Prochlorococcus marinus str. MIT 0919: one gene and its partner. The protein of the gene in region 1 binds, or shares a complex with, the protein of each later gene. Links are inferred from orthologs where the notes say so. Each region holds a gene or a part of one and is shown on either strand. Other genes may lie near its edges.

Region 1 (9,604 bases):
TCGTATTTACTTAATAGTGAATCAAACTCTTCAAGGGTAAATCCGGCACCATTGAAATCATATTTTTTTACTCTGCTAGAAGGGTCATCTGCAGTGGGTATTTCTTCAGAGATATATGTTTCCTCTGTAATACCTTCTTCAGAAACTTGGTCATTATTTTCAACTGCAGCTACTTCGGCACTTTCAAGATTTTCCGTAGAGTTATCTGCTACATCTAATTCTTGAGCAGTTCCTGGAGTAGTTTCAGTCATGTTTTGAAGGCAGTATGCCTATGGCAATGCGAAAAAATTTCTCCTTAGGCCCGCCAACCGGAAGGAGTTAGTACAACACTCTACAGATCAAAGTGTAATTATTAGCCAACAGTTGCTAATTTTTTGCTTGGCTTAAAAGTTTCTAGAGTATCTACAAAGTCATTAATACCATTAAATTGACGATATACTGAAGCAAAACGGATATAGGCAACCTCGTTAATACCTTTGAGTTGGCCTAAAATCATTTCACCCAAATCCTCACTCCGAACTTCTTTCATATTCCTTTGTTGAAGTTGTAACTCGATTTCATCTACGATTGTTTCTACTTTTTGATTATCAATAGTAGTCTTTTCGCAAGCTCTTACTAGGCCATTTAATAATTTACTTCTGCTAAAAGTCTCTTTAGAACCACTTCGCTTTATTACTGTTATAGGAACTGTTTCCACTCTTTCATAAGTTGTGAAACGGAAATCGCAGTTGAGGCACTCTCTTCGTCTTCTGACGCTTTTACCTGTATCGGCAGCACGTGACTCTAGAACACGACTATCTGTGTTTTGGCAAGAGGGGCATTGCATAGTGCCCTTGTAGTTAAAGTGTATTTGATATTACTTTATACAATGAATTGGTATATGAGAAGACTTTGGTTCATTTAATTTATATACATTTCACAAATTCTTAGGAAATTCATCAAAGAAAAAAGAATTATTTTTACTTGTCATTTCTAAAAAGATAAAAAAAACCCTGCTTTGTAGCAGGGTTTTTTTGGCGTTTATTTTTTATCGAACTTCGGTGGATCGCGAAAAGCGACAGCGAAGAACAATGTTACGACTGCCAAAGTCAGTATGAGGGTGTAAGAAAAGGCTTCCATAGGGATTAAATAGAGGCTAAGGATTCCTTGAAATTAAGCACGCCCTGGGACGCGTCGGGTTGATTCGTCTCCAAGTTTTTTGAAGAGACCAAATTCAACTTGATCGCCAAGGTCAGGATCAATACCAGCGAAGGTGTCTCTGTAAAGAGTCCTTGCTGCATGCCACCAGTGGCCAAATAAGTAGAGCAATCCGAAGCAAGCATGAGCATATGTGAACCATGCTCTTGGAGAGCTTCTGAAAACACCGTCTGATTTGTAGCGGTCTCTGTCAAACTTAAAGGATTCGCCAAGTTGAGCTTTGCGTGCAAGACGCTTAACAACTACTGGATCAGTAAATGTCTGTCCATTTAGCTCCCCTCCATAAATTGTTGCAGTGATTCCAGTTTGCTCGAAAGAGTACTTGGCTTCTGCTCTACGGAAAGGTATGTCAGCTCTGACATTGCCATCTTTATCTTCAAGAATTACAGGGAAGTTCTCAAAGAAGTTTGGAATTCTTCTGACTTCAAGTTCATTGCCTTCTTTATCTGAGAAAGAAACGTGACCTTGCCAGCCAGTAGGAACTCCATCTCCATTGACTAATGCACCTACTCTGAATAATCCACCTTTAGCTGGACTATTTCCTACATAATCATAGAAAGCAAGTTGTTCAGGAATTGATGAAAATGCCTCTGCTTTTGAAGCACCATCATTAATTGCTGTTTGCACTCTTCTGTTTATTTCTGTCTTGAAGTAACCAGAATCCCATTGGTATCTAGTAGGACCAAATAATTCAATAGGAGTTGTGGCTGATCCATACCACATAGTTCCAGAAACTACGAATGATACGAAAAGAACCGCAGCAAGCGCACTAGCAAGTACACCTTCTAGGCTTCCCATCCTTAAGTTTCTATAGAGTCTTTCTCCTGGACGGTTGGTGATATGGAAAATGCCACCAATAATTCCTAAGAGACCAGCTCCAACATGGTTGGCAACTATGCCCCCTGCGCTAAAGGGGTTAAACCCTTCTGCACCCCATACGGGAGCAACAGGTTCAATATGACCAGATAGGCCATAGGAGTCAGAGACCCACATGCCAACTGTGGATAGATGGAATGCACCAAAACCAAAACAGGTAAGACCTGCTAGTAGAAGGTGAATGCCGAAAATTCTTGGAAGGTCAAGAGCTGGTTCACCAGTTCTTGAATCTTCCCAAAGTTCAAGGTCCCAATAAGTCCAGTGCCAGACGGCAGCAAGCATTAAAAGACCACTGAAAACAATATGTGCTGCAGCAACACCTTCGAAGCTCCAGAATCCTGGGTCCACTCCAGTTGCTCCAGTGATGTCCCATCCTTGCCAGCTACCAGTAATACCTAGGCGGGCCATGAACGGCATGACGTACATGCCTTGGCGCCACATAGGGTTGAGGACCGCATCGGAAGGGTCAAATATGGCCAATTCATATAGGGCCATGGAGCCGGCCCAGCCGGCTAGCAAAGCTGTATGCATGAGGTGCACGGCCAGAAGACGACCGGGGTCGTTGATTACGACTGTGTGCACCCGATACCAGGGCAATCCCATGGGTAAGGTTCAAAAAAGGAAGCTGCTTAATGCAGCTAGACCCGATGATCGTAATTGGTCTGAAGGCAATCAAGGTCAAGGTTGCACGTAGCTGCAACGACTGTTGATATTCCAAAAAATATGTGAGCCCCCTTTTGGCAGGGTAAAACCTAGTTAAATGTTCTTTTTATCTAGGTTTTTAGCCACGTTTGCGACCTTCTCATGTCTAAATTGATATTGGACTTTGTTCTTTTGTTAACCATGCCAATCGTTCGTTTTATTCGAGAAGGTAGGGATATTTCTTGCCGACCTGGAGAAAATCTAAGAGAATTGGCCCTTCGAGAGGGACTAGAGCTCTATGGTTTAAAAGGAACTCTCGGCAATTGTGGCGGATGTGGGCAATGTATTACCTGCTTTATATCTGTAGAGGGTGGAAAATCAGATTCTTTATCACCTTTGACTGAGGTTGAGAAAATAAAATTACGGAATAGACCATCAAATTGGAGACTGGCCTGCCAGTGCATTGTCAAATCTTCGTTGGCCATACTTACTAAGCCTCAGGCACCTCCCTCAAATTCAAAAGCTCTTATCCAACAAGCAATTGAAGAGGTTTTGCCTAAGTGATCCTTCAGCCTTACATGTGAAAAATTTGATGAGGTTTCATTTTTTCTCGTTACAACATCTAATGCTGCAAAGATTTCTTCTCTTTAGTTAGTGGTTATCCCTATATAGTTCGTTTAATTGATTCGCAGTCCTCGTAGCTCTCTAGTTCATGGAAACCACCAATTTCGGTTTTATTGCCAGTCTGCTTTTCGTTGGAGTCCCAACGATTTTCCTAATAGGTCTCTTTATATCAACAAGTGATGGAGAGAAGTCAAGCTTTTTCTCAGATTCCGGCAAAGGGAAGCTAGGCCCTAAATAATTTTGCAGGCCTAGGAGTCTTAAAACTCTTGATTAATGGATTAATAGTTGCATAGGGTTGCTAGCCATCCCTTTAATACTTTTTATTTGTTATCTACAGGATTTCAAAAGCCCTTTTAATCTAATTAGATTTAGACACTTTTAAGGCCAGAGCAATGACATGGGTTTAGTAGGCTTAAATGCAAAGCCTTGGAAACTTTCGAAAAAAGTTTTGCCTCAGCACACCGATCATGCAGGTGTTATGTGGCATGGCTCTTATTTGAATTGGCTTGAAGAAGCTCGAATTAAGGCTTTAGCTCAGACTGGATTGTCTTATTCAGATCTTTCTAAGGAAGGATTTGAATTGCCAGTTATTGAGCTTAAGATTAAATATATCTCCTCATTACATCATGGAGATGAAGTAATAATGGAAAGTTCAGTTTTAGGCAAAACAGGACTTCGAGTTCCATGGGAAACAAATTTTTTGAAAAATGGAAATATTATTTCTGCTAAGGCTTATGTGGAATTAGTTATTACAAGACTAGATAAGAAAGGAACTCGCTTGGTAAGGAAATATCCTTCTTTTCTTTCTGCAGCAATAAGAAAACTTCAAGAAGGGCCTTCTCAATAGCTTTGATTGAAATTAGTTATGTTGTTTTCATCAAAAGAAATCTTGGCTTGGAGAATAGACCAGTTATCTCGAGGAGGCAGGGCAGTAGATCTGGATTGGTTGCTTGATATAGGCGCTGGCTTAGGCTGGGATGCTCTTCAAAAGGTCAAGATATTTCAGAATGGTGACTATATTCTCGCTCAATCTTTAGAAGATCTTTCTTTGATTTGGGAAACACATTTAAAAGAACAAATACCTTTGCAGCATCTTGTTGGTAAATGTCCTTGGAGAGATTTTGAGATTCAAGTGAATTCTTCAGTATTAATTCCTCGCCAAGAGTCAGAGATATTAATTGAATTAGCTTTGCAAAAATTTCAGGATACTAGTAATGGTTGTTGGGCTGACTTGGGTACTGGATCTGGAGTATTGGCTATAGCGTTGGCTAAGGAATTGCCCAATTGGTCTGGCTATGGAGTGGATTGCAGTAATGATGCTTTGCGTTTAGCTAAAAAAAACTTAGAAAGTTTAATTAAAACCTCAAAGGTTCATTTGCTTTTAGGGAATTGGTGGGAACCACTTAGACCTATTTGGGGGAAGCTTGATTTAGTCATAGCTAATCCTCCCTATATTCCAAACTCATTATTAAAGACCCTTCATCCTTTAGTTCGAGATCATGAGCCTCATGTTGCACTTGATGGTGGTATGGATGGCATGGAATCTATTCGCGTAATTGTCGATGGGGCTATGCAAGGATTATGTTCTGGTGGATGGTTGATTTTTGAGCATCATTTTGATCAAAGTCAAAGAGCTTTAGATTATTTGCTAGAAGCTGGTTTAGTAGAAGTAGATTTTCAAAAAGATATTGAAGGGGTGCGAAGATTTGCATTTGGACGTCATCCTTGAGATATGAAATCTTAGGCAAAATGAAATCTTCTTTTTTAAGCATCCCTAAGTTAGTAGATCAGTTAAACCAAGGTTCGCCAGTGGTTTTCCCTACTGACACTATGCCCGCATTGGCAACATTGCCCAAGTTTGCTTATCAAATGTGGGAAATCAAAGGTCGTCCTAAAAGTAAGCCTTTAATTTTGATGGGATCATCTTCTGAAGACCTTTTTAATTTTGTGAATGAAGTTGCATTGAAAGATGCTCTAAGTATTGCCCAAAAATATTGGCCAGGAGCTCTAACTATGGTTTTGCCTTCATCAAGTGAGCTTGTGCATGAACTTAACCCTGGAGGAGTTTCCATAGGTATGAGAGTCCCTGACTGTGATCTCGCTAAACATTTACTTTCTCAAAGCGGACCTTTGGCAACATCAAGTGCAAATTTATCTGGTCAGGAACCATTACTTTTGTCTGAAGAAGTTGCAGCAAAATTCCCAAGATTTCCATTATTAGCTCCAACACCTTGGCCAAAACCTTCAGGGTTGGCTAGCACTGTAATAAGTTGGCAAGGGCCAGGAAATTGGCATTTAATAAGAAAAGGTGCTGTGATACCTGAAGTTATTGGCAAATAATGTTTTGGCTTGTTGGGTTGGTTTCATTAATTCAGGCTAGTTTTTATTGGCTTTTAAAGCCACTAATTTTCGCAACCACTTCTTTCTTTGAGCTGAGAAGTTTAGGCCTATTTTTTGTACTAGTGATTTTATGGCTTTTTTCTGGAACTGGAAAAAAGCTTTTGGAGTAGATGTTGGATGCCGGCTAACAGATTTGAACTGATGACCTTCGCTTTACAAAAGCGCTGCTCTACCGCTGAGCTAAGCCGGCATGATTTTAGTTTAACTTTCCAACCGTAATTATTTGCTCGTCTAGTGAGCCAATCAACTAAATGATTAAATTTTTAATAGGTTCATTTCTATATCTTTTTTAGAGGAGAACCAATTTAGTCGGATTTGTTTTCGGATGCGCTCTCAGATGATTTCTCTTTTAATTTAATTTGGCCTGAAAGGGTTCTTTTGATAGGCAGGTTTGCTACTAGTGCGGTCATCCTATCTTCTGTTTCTAAGCTAACTGCTCCTTCCTCAACATCAATTTCCACATACTTAGCTACAACACTTAAGATCTCTTCTCTCATTTGATCTAAAAGATCAGGACTTAAATCCGTTCGATCATGAGCGAGTACTAATTGAAGTCTTTCTCTTGCTTTGGCAGCACTTGCTTGCTGCCTGCCAAGTAATTTGTTGATTAAATCTCTTAAAGTCATTGATTTAGAAAATTTTTGTTTGCATCAGTCTGCGAAATTTGTCTCGAAGACTTGAACCTTCTTTTGATGGATCAATAAGTGGTATTTTTTCCCCTTGAAGTCTTCCTGCAATATTGGAATAACATCTGGCAGCGGGAGAATTGCTGCCTATTAAAGTAAGCGGCTCACCTCTGTTAGTACTAACTATTACTTGTTCGTCTTCCAGAACTAGTCCTAATAAAGGTAATGCAAGAATATCGGTCACATCTTGAATGGAAAGCATCTCTTGGCTTTCCATCATTTTTGGACGAACTCTATTCAGCACCAACTGAACAGGCTTAATACCATGGGTATTAAGTAAACCAATTACTCTGTCGGCATCTCTGACTGCTGAAACTTCTGGATTCGTTACGATAATTGCCTCCTTTGAAGCGGCAACAGCATTTTTAAAACCATCTTCGACCCCGGCCGGACAGTCAATAAGAATATATTGAAATTGCTCTTTAAGCATTCCAACTATTTTTTGCATGTCCTCTGGCTTTAGCCAATCGAGCATTCGTGGATTACCTGCTGGCAGCAGAGAAAGATTTGGCTCTTGCTTGTGCTTAACCAATGCTTGATCTAGTCGGCAGCTTTCTTCTAGTACTTCTTGGGCGGTATATACGATCCTATTTTCAAGACCAAGTAATAGGTCTAAATTTCTTAATCCAAAATCTGCATCTAAAACAGCAGTAGGGCATCCTTTACTCGCTAGAGAAATGCCCAGGTTTGCGGTGAGAGTGGTTTTACCTACTCCCCCCTTGCCTGAGCAGATAAGGATCACTCGCGTATCTGATGTCACGGACTTTTGCAAAGTTGAATAATTTTAATGGGAAACTGAGGGATAACAATATTATTTGGGCAAAGCTTCAATTCTTTTGCCTAATAGATGAGCAGTTGAACTAGTTATATTCGGGTTTAAATGGCCAATGCAAAAAAAATTAAGTTCTTGATGGTTTAATAACAATTACTCCGTCTTCGATAATGGCTTCTTCAGCAAGCCCTTGCTCAGGCTTCTCCTTAGGCCCTCTTGCAATTTTATTTGATATTCTCAGTTGAACTGGCCTTAACTGTAGAGCTGTTATTTTTGCGCGATCATTTCCATATTTACCTGCGTGAGCTATGCCAAGTAATCTCCCCCAAACCATTACATCACCCCCTGCAGAAATAACTGCTCCAGGGTTGATATCACCCAGTATTAACAAGTCTCCATCTGAATCAATATTTTCTCCCGAGCGCAAAGTCCCTTCATGGAAAACTGTATTTGGTTCTTTTTCATCAGCAATGAAAGCATTGAATTGGCGATTGCTTGGCACTTGATCTCTTTCGAGCATGAGTGAGCTTTTAAATCCTAGAGATTTTGCGCTTACAACAGTCTCTGGGAAGGAGGCGTCTATAGATAAAATTGTAATTGAATATCTTTCACAAAGACTATTTATATAAACTATATCATTGCATTTTAGCGCTAAATCATTTAATTTAATCTCTAAATAGCATTTGCTAAATTCTTGTATTTTTGAAGCTATGTAATTTTTCCAATTGTTATTGTTTTCACTCGATAAGTACATTATTTTTAGCATGACTATAATTATATGTTAATTATCTTTCCTTAAACGTATAAGTTCATGCTTTAAATCTTCTTGTATCTCTTTTGGGTGAATAAGCCAAGATGCTTGAGATGGACTAATTAGTTTCTCGACCAAAGGTGACTCTTGCTCAATAGCTTTTAGTTGATCTCCATCCCATAATCGAAGGCCACTTTTGTATTGATGATACCCATATACTTTATTATGTCTTAAACCGCAGCATATTGAAGCATCTTTCCCAATCTTTTCTGAAAGATTTATTGCTATTGAAAGAGCCTCTAATTGAGATTCGTTTTTAAGGTATTCAACATTTACGGCTTTCAATAGCTTTCTATTTAAGAAATTTCTACAAAGAGTTCCAAGATTTCCTTTAGCATCTTCACTCCATCTTAATAGGTGGTAGCCAGTTCTTATATCATCATTTTGTAGAAAATCTTCAATACTCAATTCCTGTTGATTCCATAACCAATTATGCATTACTTTGTCACACCATAAAAGCTTTGGCCCATAATTCTTTGCAGTACTAATTATTTTATTAAGCAACCAGTTGCATACTTCATTAAGTCGGTGGTTATAAATACCTCTATACATTAAATTTCGTACAATTAAATAATGTTCTACAGCTAAAAGACCTTTTGGATGTATAGCCAAGTCCCCATCTGGAGAGAGTGTTAACGCTGATAAGATTCTTTCTAGATCTAGCTGACCATACTGCGCTCCAGTACTGTAACTATCTCTCATTAGATAATCTAATCTATCGCAGTCTAGCTGGCTACTTATTAATGTACTGATTGCCTTTAAACTTATACCTTTGCCTTCTACTATATCTGCTATTTTATATGCAAGGCCCCTGCTAAAGCTATCAAGTATATTTCGTATATCCCTGTGCTCTTTTATTAATTTAGCAGTCCAATGTTCATGCTTGATATGAAACATTTCTTCGCTTGTATGGCTTAATGGGCCATGGCCAATATCGTGCAAAAGTGCTGCTCCATATAGTAAGGCTCGGAAATTTTTAAGTTTAGGGTCTAAATCAACAAGCTTATTAAACGCTCTTCGTGCTATGTGGAAAACACCTAGTGAATGGGTAAACCTACTTGATTCTGCTCCATGGAAAGTAAGAGAAGCAGGACCAAGTTGTCTAATTTTCCTTAGCCTTTGAAAAGGTGCAGAATCAATTAATTCAAGTACCATCCCTTCTTCAGGAATTGTGCTATCAAGTTTGATACTTTTGTGAAGCGGGTCGTAATAGGTTCTACTTGGCATCTACTAATTCATCGCTTGCAGGGATCATTGGTTCGTCAGGGTTTTCAACTGTCAATTTTTTCTCTTCATCTAAATTTTGACGATCTAAATTTGCCTCGATAGCAAGTTCAGCATCTATTAACCATCTGTCTTCAATACTTCCAGGATTAAGGGGCTCTGGAGCTTCTAAGTACCGGTTTGGCTCAATGCCAAGATTTTGAATATCTCTACCAGAAGGGGTTAAATAGCTCGCCACGGTTACTGCTAACCCACTGCCATCACTCAAATTTGTTAGTGTTTGAATCAGACCTTTCCCAAAGGTTCTATTCCCGAGCAATTGTGATCTGTCATTGTCCTGCAGTGCACCTGCAAGGATTTCGCTAGCACTTG
Region 2 (9,605 bases), 530 kb from region 1 along the record:
CAAGGAGCAGGTACTGCAATATTTACTTTTCTTGGAGGTCTTCATCCTCAAAGTGAATCTTTATGGCTGACCGATATTGCTCATCATCATTTAGCAATTGGTGTTGTCTTTATCATTGCTGGTCATATGTACCGAAACACATTCGGTATTGGTCACAGTCTTAAAGAAATTACAGAAGCCCATAATACTAGTAACCCCAATGACCCACATACGGGACACTTTGGTATCAATCACAATGGGATTTTTGAGACAGTTAACAACTCTCTCCATTTCCAGCTTGGTTTAGCTCTTGCTTCTCTAGGAGCCGCATGTAGTTTAGTGGCCCAGCATATGGGTGCACTTCCCTCTTACGCATTTATTGCTAGGGACTACACAACTCAGTCAGCTCTTTATACCCATCATCAATACATAGCTATGTTTTTGATGGTTGGGGCTTTCTCCCATGGAGCAATTTTCTTTGTTCGTGACTACGATCCAGAGCTTAACAAGGACAATGTTCTTGCAAGAGTACTGGAGACTAAGGAGGCATTGATTAGTCATTTAAGCTGGGTAACTATGCTTCTTGGCTTCCATACCCTTGGCCTTTATGTTCACAACGATGTAGTAGTTGCTTTTGGTAATCCTGAGAAACAAATCCTTATTGAACCTGTTTTTGCTCAAGCAATTCAGGCATTTAGTGGAAAAGTGATGTATGGCATTGATGCATTACTAGCCAATGCCAATAGTTCAGCCACCTTGGCCGCGAATAGCATGCCAGGTAATCACTATTGGATGGATCTTATTAACAGGCAAGACGCTTTAACTAATTTCCTTCCCATAGGTCCAGCTGATTTCCTAGTACACCACGCAATCGCTTTAGGACTTCATACAACAGCATTGATCCTTATTAAAGGTGCTTTAGATGCAAGGGGTACAAAGTTAATACCAGATAAAAAAGACTTTGGTTACGCTTTCCCATGTGATGGTCCTGGTAGAGGAGGTACATGTGATAGCTCAGCTTGGGACGCAACATACCTTGCAATGTTCTGGGCACTCAATACCATCGCTTGGGTAACCTTCTATTGGCATTGGAAACATCTTGCTATATGGCAAGGGAATGTTGCTCAATTCAATGAATCTGGAACTTACTTAATGGGATGGTTTAGGGATTATTTGTGGCTAAATAGTTCACAACTAATCAATGGATACAATCCCTTTGGCGTTAATGCTTTATCTCCATGGGCTTGGATGTTCCTGTTTGGTCATTTAATTTGGGCAACAGGGTTTATGTTCCTGATTTCCTGGAGAGGATATTGGCAAGAGCTTATTGAAACACTTGTTTGGGCTCATCAAAGAACCCCTATTGCCAATCTTGTTGGCTGGAGAGACAAGCCTGTAGCTCTATCAATTGTTCAAGCTCGCTTAGTTGGACTTACGCACTTTACTGTGGGTAATTTCGTAACCTTTGGTGCATTCGTAATTGCATCAACTTCAGGAAAGTTTGGCTAATAAGCAAACTTAATCAACTAAAAAGAGAGGAAAAGAAAGCCGCCAGATTAATAACTCTGGCGGCTTTTTTTTATTTCTTGAAAGTCCACTTACTTAATTCATCCGCAAAAGCAGGTAATAAATAAGTATCTTTTGCAAGTGCTTTCCCCTCACAAAAAACAACTAATAACATGGGTAAGCCTTTTGGAGTGATAAACCATGCAGCATCATGTCTCGCTTCACTCATTAATCCTGCTTTACTCCATAATTTAGTGCCCTGTGGTAATCCTTCTCCTAAAAAACCATCTATCTGATTCTCAGGATCTGCTTTTCTCTTCACTAGATCTAAAGATCTTGAAAGAAGTTCTCTTAACTTTTTACTAGCTTTAATTGTTAATAGTTCATTAGTCATTATGGCTTCTAAGATTTTCCCTGTTGCGATGGCACTCATAGCATTTCGATTTTCGTTATATTTCCCGTAAAAATCTTTATCACGCCCATATGGTCCATCTGACCATGTTTTCTGAGAGCAATTTAATGATGCCAATTCTTTTAAGTTAAGACTCTTCAGCCAATTATTTACTAGGTTTCTTTGTGATTGCCAAGATTGCCATGCTGAACCTGTTAAAGAGGCTCCACTAGATGTTCCAGTGAGCAAATCTAAAACATAGCTCGTGGCATCATTGCTTGAGAACTTAATCATGTCTGATTGAGCTCTTCTCAACTCATTAGAATCGACAAGCATATCTTGCTGCAACCATACTTCTATGGCACATGCATAAATTAACTTGACTACACTCGCTGGGTAGATAAGTTTTTTATGCATCCAAGCAGCACCTTGGCCGCTGCAAGGTTTAGGGTTTTGACTTTCATAGCTAACCCAAACCAAAGAAATGCTTTTATGGAGGTTAGGCCTTCCTTCCTTAGCAAATCGTTGAAGAAGCTGTCCCAGGAAAGCATTCATCTCTGGATTGGCCCTATAGAACTCCATAGTGCCCCAATAATTCAATGTTTCTCTTAAGAAAGCCTATTACAATAAAGTCAATGACTCCTAATAGCCTCTGGGAGCTAAAAGTTGATGTTAATGGGTATAAAAATAAAGATTTCACAAACAAAGAACTTGTTACTCAGGCGTGTAAAGGTAGAAGTTTCGAAGTAATTGAGAATAAATATGGAAGCACAAATTCAGGAAGAGTGAAAGTTCGATTGCTAGAAGATGGTTATATATGTTGGCTAAATATAAAAGATATTGAAAGTAATTTAAAATCAAAACAAACTTGGAAGCCTTCTTTAATTTCAAAGGCAGAAATACAATCTCAATTGCCTAAAATACTAAAATGGATAGAGAGAGCATCTCACAATAAGAACAAATATCTTTGGGGAGGCACTTTAGGACCTGATTTTGACTGTTCAGGATTAATTCAAACAGCTTTCGCACTAAAAGGTATTTGGTTACCTCGTGACTCATATCAACAAGAACAATTTTGTGAAAAGATTAACTTTAAGCCAAACGACTATGAAGAAGTCATGCCTGGAGATTTGTTATTTTTTGGCAGCAAAGCAAAATGCACACATGTTGGGATATATAAAGCGAAAGGACTGTATTGGCATAGCTCAGGTCCAATTAACGGGCGTAACGGTATTGGTATAGATCAATTGCAACCTACCAATGAAAATCCTATTTCATCTTTTTACCAATCAAAATTACGTAGCATAGGAAGAGTGGTATGTTGCCATGATGGCAGAACATTGCCATAGTTTTTACTCAATTAAAATTTAAATCCTCTCAAGATTTCATTAAATGTCTTCAAGTATAAAAATATCAGTAGTCATCCCAATCTACAATGAAGAGGAAAGTCTTCCTCAATTGGTTAAGGAAGTTCTAGAGGCAATGCGTCCTAATTATGATGAATTCGAAATAGTTTTAGTAAATGATGGTTCTACAGATAAAAGTGCTGAAGTTCTAAGGAAGCTTAGCAAAGACACCCCTGAAATTATTTGTGTTTTGCTTAGAAAAAATTATGGTCAAACTGCAGCTATGGCAGCTGGTTTTAACATATCTTCTGGTGGTGTAATTGTTAGTCTTGACGGCGACTTGCAAAATGACCCTTTAGATATACCTCTCCTGGTTAACAAATTAAATGAAGGTTATGACTTAGTGAGTGGGTGGAGGTATCAACGAAAAGATGCAGAAATAAGGCGTAAGCTTCCATCTAGAATAGCGAATCGATTAATTGGGAAAGTGACAGGAATTCGATTGAATGATTATGGTTGTTCATTAAAAGCTTATAAACGTGAAGTTCTATCAGATGTAAGGCTTTATGGGGAGTTGCATAGATTTCTACCAGTGCTAGCAAATATTGAAGGAGCAAGGATTACTGAGATAAAAGTAAATCATAGATCAAGGCAATATGGGGAAAGTAAATATGGAATTGATAGAACTTTTCGAGTAATGATGGACTTGCTTACTGTATGGTTTATGAATAGATTCCTTACAAGGCCAATGTATGTCTTTGGCTTTGGTGGAATTATTGCAATTTTCGGAAGCCTAATTACAAGTTTTTATTTATTAATTATCAAATTATTCGGAGAAGATATTGGAAGTCGGCCACTTTTAACTTTTGCATTAATCCTTGGGATTGCAGGTGTTCAATTATTTTGCTTTGGATTACTAGGAGAATTATTAATTCGGACATACCATGAAAGCCAAGGGAGGCCTATTTACCGCATTAGAGAAACATTTAGAGGTAAACGAGATACTTTATGAGCTTTTAGAGTCTTAGAAGCATTGCGAAATTTTGTCATACCTTCAGCAGCAGAAATTACTACCAAGCTATCCGAATCTTTTAAGCCGCGCCTCAGTATTGGGAGTACGGAAGCATGTCCCCATTGCTTTGCAATTTGCACTGCATACAATCTCTCTGATGGCCCTAGTGAGATCAAACGGAAAAGGTTTTTCTTCAAAAGCAAACGTTCTTTTGCAGTTCTTGGAGCCGTCCAGTCTTCTAAAAAACAATCAGTTGAGGAAAGTTCTTCGGTTTTAAATTTTTCTTTGACTATGACACGCTCATTTGTTTCAAGAGGAAGTACTTCATCGAAAACACTTCTGAAAAGTATTTTAGGCTTTTTCCCAAGTCCCCATAAGGTCAAACCAACGATGAGAGCTGCGGTTACTGCAAAAAACTGATTCATATATCAATGAAAGTGGGTTATAAAAAAATTCAATTGGATTGAACTTTTATGTCACCAATGGATCTATTAGATGTTCACTCTATACAGTATCTATGGATCTATTGGCATATACGATGTCTAGCGAGTTTGCTGCCACCTGGCTACCTGCAGTTTTTGTGCCTCTTATAGGCCTAGTAACACCTGCAGTATTTATTGTCCTAATTGGTCGCTACATAACAGCAGCCGACTAAGTCGCCTTGCTTTCCTTTTAAGTCAACCCAAGCTCTTTATTAGCCAATGACTGAATTTCAAGACCCTTTCTTAAAGTCAGGACAACCTGTCAAATTTGACAAGAAGTATGTTGACAACAGTGTTCGTCCTGGGGACATAGGTATAGCCGATCAATGGGCCGTAAAACCAGTTTCAGACCCATTTGTAGGCAACTTAGAAACTCCTGTAAACACAGGATATTTCACAAAAGCTTTTATCAACAATTTGCCTTTTTATAGGTCTGGAATTTCACCAAATTTTAGAGGCCTAGAAGTAGGTGCAGCATTTGGATATTTGCTTTACGGGCCTTTTGCAATGACAGGTCCTCTTCGCAATTCCGATTTTGCTCTAACAGCAGGTTTACTAGCAACTGTAGGTGCTGTGCATATCCTTACTGCACTATTTGTGTTGTATACAGCTCCTGGGAAGGCACCTAATGTGCAGCCAGCTGATTGCACTGTTGAGAACCCACCGACAGACCTTTTCACAAGAGCAGGTTGGGCAGACTTTACAAGTGGTTTCTGGCTTGGAGGGTGTGGAGGTGCTGTTTTTGCTTGGTTACTTTGTGGAACGCTTCACCTAGATACAATCATGCCAATAGTAAAAGGAGTTTGGGCAGCTGGCTGATCGCTCAAAAACCAATAATCATTTCCTGGAGTGAGTCGAAGACTTTCTCCAGGATTTTTTTTAGAGGTCTTAATCAAATATCCTGTAAAACAATACGATTATTCTCCTGGGAGCCATAGAGAATACATTTTTTGCAGATAAATAATGCTCTAAAGGCACTGACTATATGTTACTAGTCTTATTTAATATCTTTTGAATCTATAAAATTCAACTCCTTGAATCATTGATTCCCATTGATGGAAAATCTTATTTGATTTAACTTTTTCTGCTCTGATAATACGGAGAGGGAGGGATTCGAACCCTCGACAGAAGTTGCCTCCTGTAACTCCTTAGCAGGGAGCCGCTTTCAACCACTCAGCCACCTCTCCAGGTGTATGAATACCTTATCAAGGCAGGATGGGATCTTAAACTCTCAATGCTCTTTTGTAGATTTTTCAGACTATTACTCTAGGCAATCTATACTTAAAACTACAGAGAATTTCCCACGGGATAGAGCCACTTAACTTACTCCAGGCATAAGGACTCAAGGATTTTGTATTGTCCTTCCCAAGCAATGTAACTACATTCCCTACTTGAATTTCTGTGTTACCAGTAATATCTATCACTAGCTGATCCATTGTAATAGCTCCAACCTGAGGGAAAAGTTGACCATTAATCAAAACAGATATCTTACCTGACAAAGCTCTTCCTACCCCATCTGCATAACCAATACCCACAACTGCAAGACGACTATGATGCTTAGTCACAAAAGAATGGCCATAACTAACCCCAGTACCTGGGGGTACTTCTCTAATAAAAGTTATTTTGGCCTTAACGGCCAAAGCTGGCTCCAAAGCGCATTCATTAGGTAAATCTTCGATAGGACTATATCCATATAAAGCTATTCCAACTCTGACCATGTCATAGTGCAAGTCAAAATCCCTTAAGGTTCCTGCTGAGTTTGCCAAATGCACAATTATAGATTTCCTATGCACAGGCAAAATCTTTAAAAGCTGCTCAAATTTATCTTTCTGTTCGCAGGTAACTGTTTTCCCTTCTCCCTTAAAATCTCCATCAGCCAAAGCCAGGTGACTATAAACACCTTTGAGACATAAAAAGTCAGATTTTTCGATCCTTGTCAGCAAAGATAAGGCTTCATGTAATTCACAACCTAGTCTTGCCATTCCCGTATCGACTTTGAGATGGACTGAAAGTTTTTTATCGTTTTTCTCTGCTAATGCCTCAGAAAGCTCTACTTCTTTAGGGCCATTAATAGTGGGCATTAATTCCCATTTAATACATGCATCAAAATCTCTTGATTCTGTCAAATTACCAAGTAAAAGTATTGGGCAAGTTATGCCTACTTTCCTTAAATCAATGCCTTCTTGCAAAGTAGCAACCCCCAAATATTTAGCACCGCCTTTTAACGCAGCTTTTGCAACTGTTTCAGCCCCATGACCATATCCATCGGCCTTAACAACAGCCATCAGCAAACAATCTTTAGGAAGACGTTTCTTAATAGTGATTGCATTGGCAACAATCGCATCAGGCTTAATTTCAAGCCAAGCTCTCTGGCGAGGGTCAACCTTATCCAATAACATAGTTTTTGTAATCAAAAAAATGACGCATCTATGTTTATGCCCTTAGGATGCCGTTTAATTAGGGAGCTTGCATGGCTCAGGTTCTCGTTCTAAATGCATCATATGAGCCTTTAAATATCACGACATGGCGTCGTGCAACAGTATTGATGCTGAAAGGCAAAGCAGAAACCTTAGAAGAAGATTCCAGCACATTTATAAGACGTGATACAAAATTACCTACTGTTATTAGGCTGAGATACTTCATAAAAGTTCCTTACCGAGAATTAGCTCTGACAAGAAAAAATCTCCTCCAACGTGACAACAACTGCTGCCAATACTGTGGTTACACTGGAGACAAACTGTCAATCGACCATATAATCCCTAGAAGCAGAGGGGGGGATGATAGTTGGGAAAATGTTACGACAGCATGTTTGACATGCAATGTTTCTAAAGGGAATCGAACACCTCAAGAAGCAAAAATGCCTTTACGAAGCAAGCCTTATAAACCACTCAGCACGCTTAACTTTGAAGCTAGCAAACAAATTAATTCAGGTCGCCACAAAGAGTGGAGTAAGTATGTCATAGGCTGGGCTGCATAAGTCCAGCATTATTCTTCAGATTGCTCTCCCAATTCTTGCATTTTTAAACGTTGCTCTTCTGCAATGCAAGAACCTATCAAGCCATCTAATTCCCCTTCTAAAACAGTTTCTAAAGGAAAGTTACTCCCTAATCTATGGTCTGTTGTCCGGTTGTCTTTGTAATTGTAGGTTCGTATTTTTTCACTTCTATCTCCAGTTCCTACCTGAGCAAGTCTTGCTGATCTCTCCTTCGCATTTGCTTCAGCAACTTGCATCTCTAAAAGCTTCGCTCTCAATATCTCCAAGGCTCTTTCTCTATTTTGCAATTGCGATCTTTCCTGGGTACAAAAAACTCTAATCCCAGTAGGTTTATGCAACAAATCCACAGCTGTCTCAACTTTATTAACATTCTGACCACCCGCCCCACCAGAACGAGCAGTACTAATTTCTAGATCTGTTGGATCAAGCTGAACTTCAACAGGGTCTGCTTCTGGCATAACTGCAACTGTTGCCGTGGACGTATGGACTCTGCCTTGTGATTCTGTAGCAGGAACTCTCTGCACCCTATGTACCCCTGCTTCAAATTTAAGTTGACTAAAAACTGAATCTCCTTTGACAGAAATGATCAACTCTCTAAAGCCTCCTAAATCAGCTTCAGTTGAACTGATTGGTTTTACTGTCCACCCAACTTTTTGTCCATACCTTTCATACATTCTGGCCAAGTCACCTGCCCAAATACAAGCTTCATCCCCACCAGCACCAGCTCGAATCTCTAGCATTACACTCCTTTCATCACGAGGGTCTTTAGGTAAAAGAGCAACCGTTAAACTATTAATTAAATCAATCTTCAAAGCTTCCAGGAGCTTGATTTCCTCTTGAGCTAAATCCTCAAGTTCTTTATCAGACTTACTTTCTTTTAAAACTTGCTTGGCTTCTGAAGATTGCTCTTCAACCATTAAAAGCTTTTCATAATCTAAAACTAAAGGTTCTAATCTAGCTCTCTCCCTAGCAATAGTTTCAAGTCTTTTTGGATCTGAAGCAACATCTGGGTCAGCTAATTGCAGTTCAAGGTTTTGAAAACTTGTTCTAGCTGTTTCTAGTCTTGACTTCAGGGTTGAAGTGTCCATTCCACATCAACTCCTTATAGGTTGAAAAAATGAATTAAGATTCTTTTTCTGAGGAAGCATCTTTAGATTCTGCTTCTTTCTTGGATGATTTGGGAGAAGAATCATTATCTGGATTTGCCATACCATACTTACGCATAAAGCGATCTACTCTTCCTTCAGTGTCCAAAATCTTTTGGGTGCCAGTAAAAAATGGATGATTTCCGCTCCAAACATCAACATGTATTTCTGGTTGGGTTGAACCAGTTGTCATAACAACTTCTCCATTGCAAATCACTTTTGCCTCTGGGTACCAAGTTGGATGGATATTTTCTTTAGGCATTGTAAAAACAGGAATCAAAAATAATGTTTAGAAATTAGGTGAAAACCTCACATGTTCTATCGTTTAGAGAACTGAGGTGCTTTTCGAGCTTTTTTCAATCCATACTTTCTTCTCTCTTTTGCACGAGGGTCTCTACTCAAGTGACCCTCGGTTTTTAATGGCTTGCGATTATCAACTGAAAGCTCACATAAAGCCCTTGCTGCACCTTGCTTAATAGCATCAGACTGGCCAGTAAGTCCTCCTCCATAAACATTTACCAAAACATCATAAGAATCAACCAAACCTAATGTTTGGAGAGGAGCTTTAACAGCAGCCAGGTAAGAAGGATTAAAGTTCAAATAATGATCACCAGGTCTTCCATTGATTGTAATTTTTCCATTACCTGGAACCAGTCTTACTCTCGCAACAGAAGTCTTTCTACGACCTGTGCCCCAGTACACAACGGTATTTCTTTGAGAGCTAGTATTCATTTCAATAATGAGTTGGA

Evidence for each region.
Region 2: the proteins of prmC (region 1) and prfA are in contact, whole or in part, in a crystal structure (PDB 2B3T), measured with the Escherichia coli proteins. The link is inferred for Prochlorococcus marinus str. MIT 0919 from one-to-one orthologs.

What each region holds. Positions count from the first base shown.
Region 1 is NZ_CP114779.1:1,512,330-1,521,933, forward strand. The notes cover bases 3,366-6,136. They hold prmC (peptide chain release factor N(5)-glutamine methyltransferase), read left to right. Parts: upstream 3,366-4,204; coding sequence 4,205-5,068; downstream 5,069-6,136. Other genes in these bases: psbM (photosystem II reaction center protein PsbM), read left to right, coding at 3,428-3,577; O5635_RS08285 (acyl-CoA thioesterase), read left to right, coding at 3,737-4,186; O5635_RS08295 (L-threonylcarbamoyladenylate synthase), read left to right, coding at 5,089-5,679; minE (cell division topological specificity factor MinE), read right to left, coding at 6,045-6,136. In the rest of the region: O5635_RS08255 (30S ribosomal protein S1), read right to left, coding at 1-251; transcriptional regulator NrdR, read right to left, coding at 353-826; O5635_RS08265 (photosystem II reaction center protein T), read right to left, coding at 1,021-1,119; psbB (photosystem II chlorophyll-binding protein CP47), read right to left, coding at 1,153-2,676; O5635_RS08275 (2Fe-2S iron-sulfur cluster-binding protein), read left to right, coding at 2,917-3,279; more of minE, read right to left, coding at 6,137-6,365; septum site-determining protein MinD, read right to left, coding at 6,370-7,185; septum site-determining protein MinC, read right to left, coding at 7,325-7,951; O5635_RS08320 (HD domain-containing protein), read right to left, coding at 7,979-9,235; carboxyl-terminal processing protease CtpZ, read right to left, coding at 9,225-9,604. UniProt on the Escherichia coli protein: Methylates the class 1 translation termination release factors RF1/PrfA and RF2/PrfB on the glutamine residue of the universally conserved GGQ motif, i.e. on 'Gln-235' in RF1 and on 'Gln-252' in RF2.
Region 2 is NZ_CP114779.1:976,850-986,454, forward strand. Bases 6,751-9,522 are described here. They hold prfA (peptide chain release factor 1), read right to left. Parts: upstream 8,800-9,522; coding sequence 7,702-8,799; downstream 6,751-7,701. Other genes in these bases: alr (alanine racemase), read right to left, coding at 6,751-7,115; O5635_RS05475 (HNH endonuclease), read left to right, coding at 7,187-7,693; rpmE (50S ribosomal protein L31), read right to left, coding at 8,834-9,118; rpsI (30S ribosomal protein S9), read right to left, coding at 9,175-9,522. Also shown: photosystem I core protein PsaB, read left to right, coding at 1-1,488; O5635_RS05435 (serine hydrolase), read right to left, coding at 1,559-2,458; O5635_RS05440 (C40 family peptidase), read left to right, coding at 2,512-3,225; O5635_RS05445 (glycosyltransferase), read left to right, coding at 3,269-4,234; O5635_RS05450 (HEAT repeat domain-containing protein), read right to left, coding at 4,189-4,659; O5635_RS05455 (photosystem I reaction center subunit VIII), read left to right, coding at 4,773-4,889; O5635_RS05460 (photosystem I reaction center protein subunit XI), read left to right, coding at 4,936-5,535; more of alr, read right to left, coding at 5,970-6,750; more of rpsI, read right to left, coding at 9,523-9,588; rplM (50S ribosomal protein L13), read right to left, coding at 9,585-9,605. UniProt on the Escherichia coli protein: Peptide chain release factor 1 directs the termination of translation in response to the peptide chain termination codons UAG and UAA.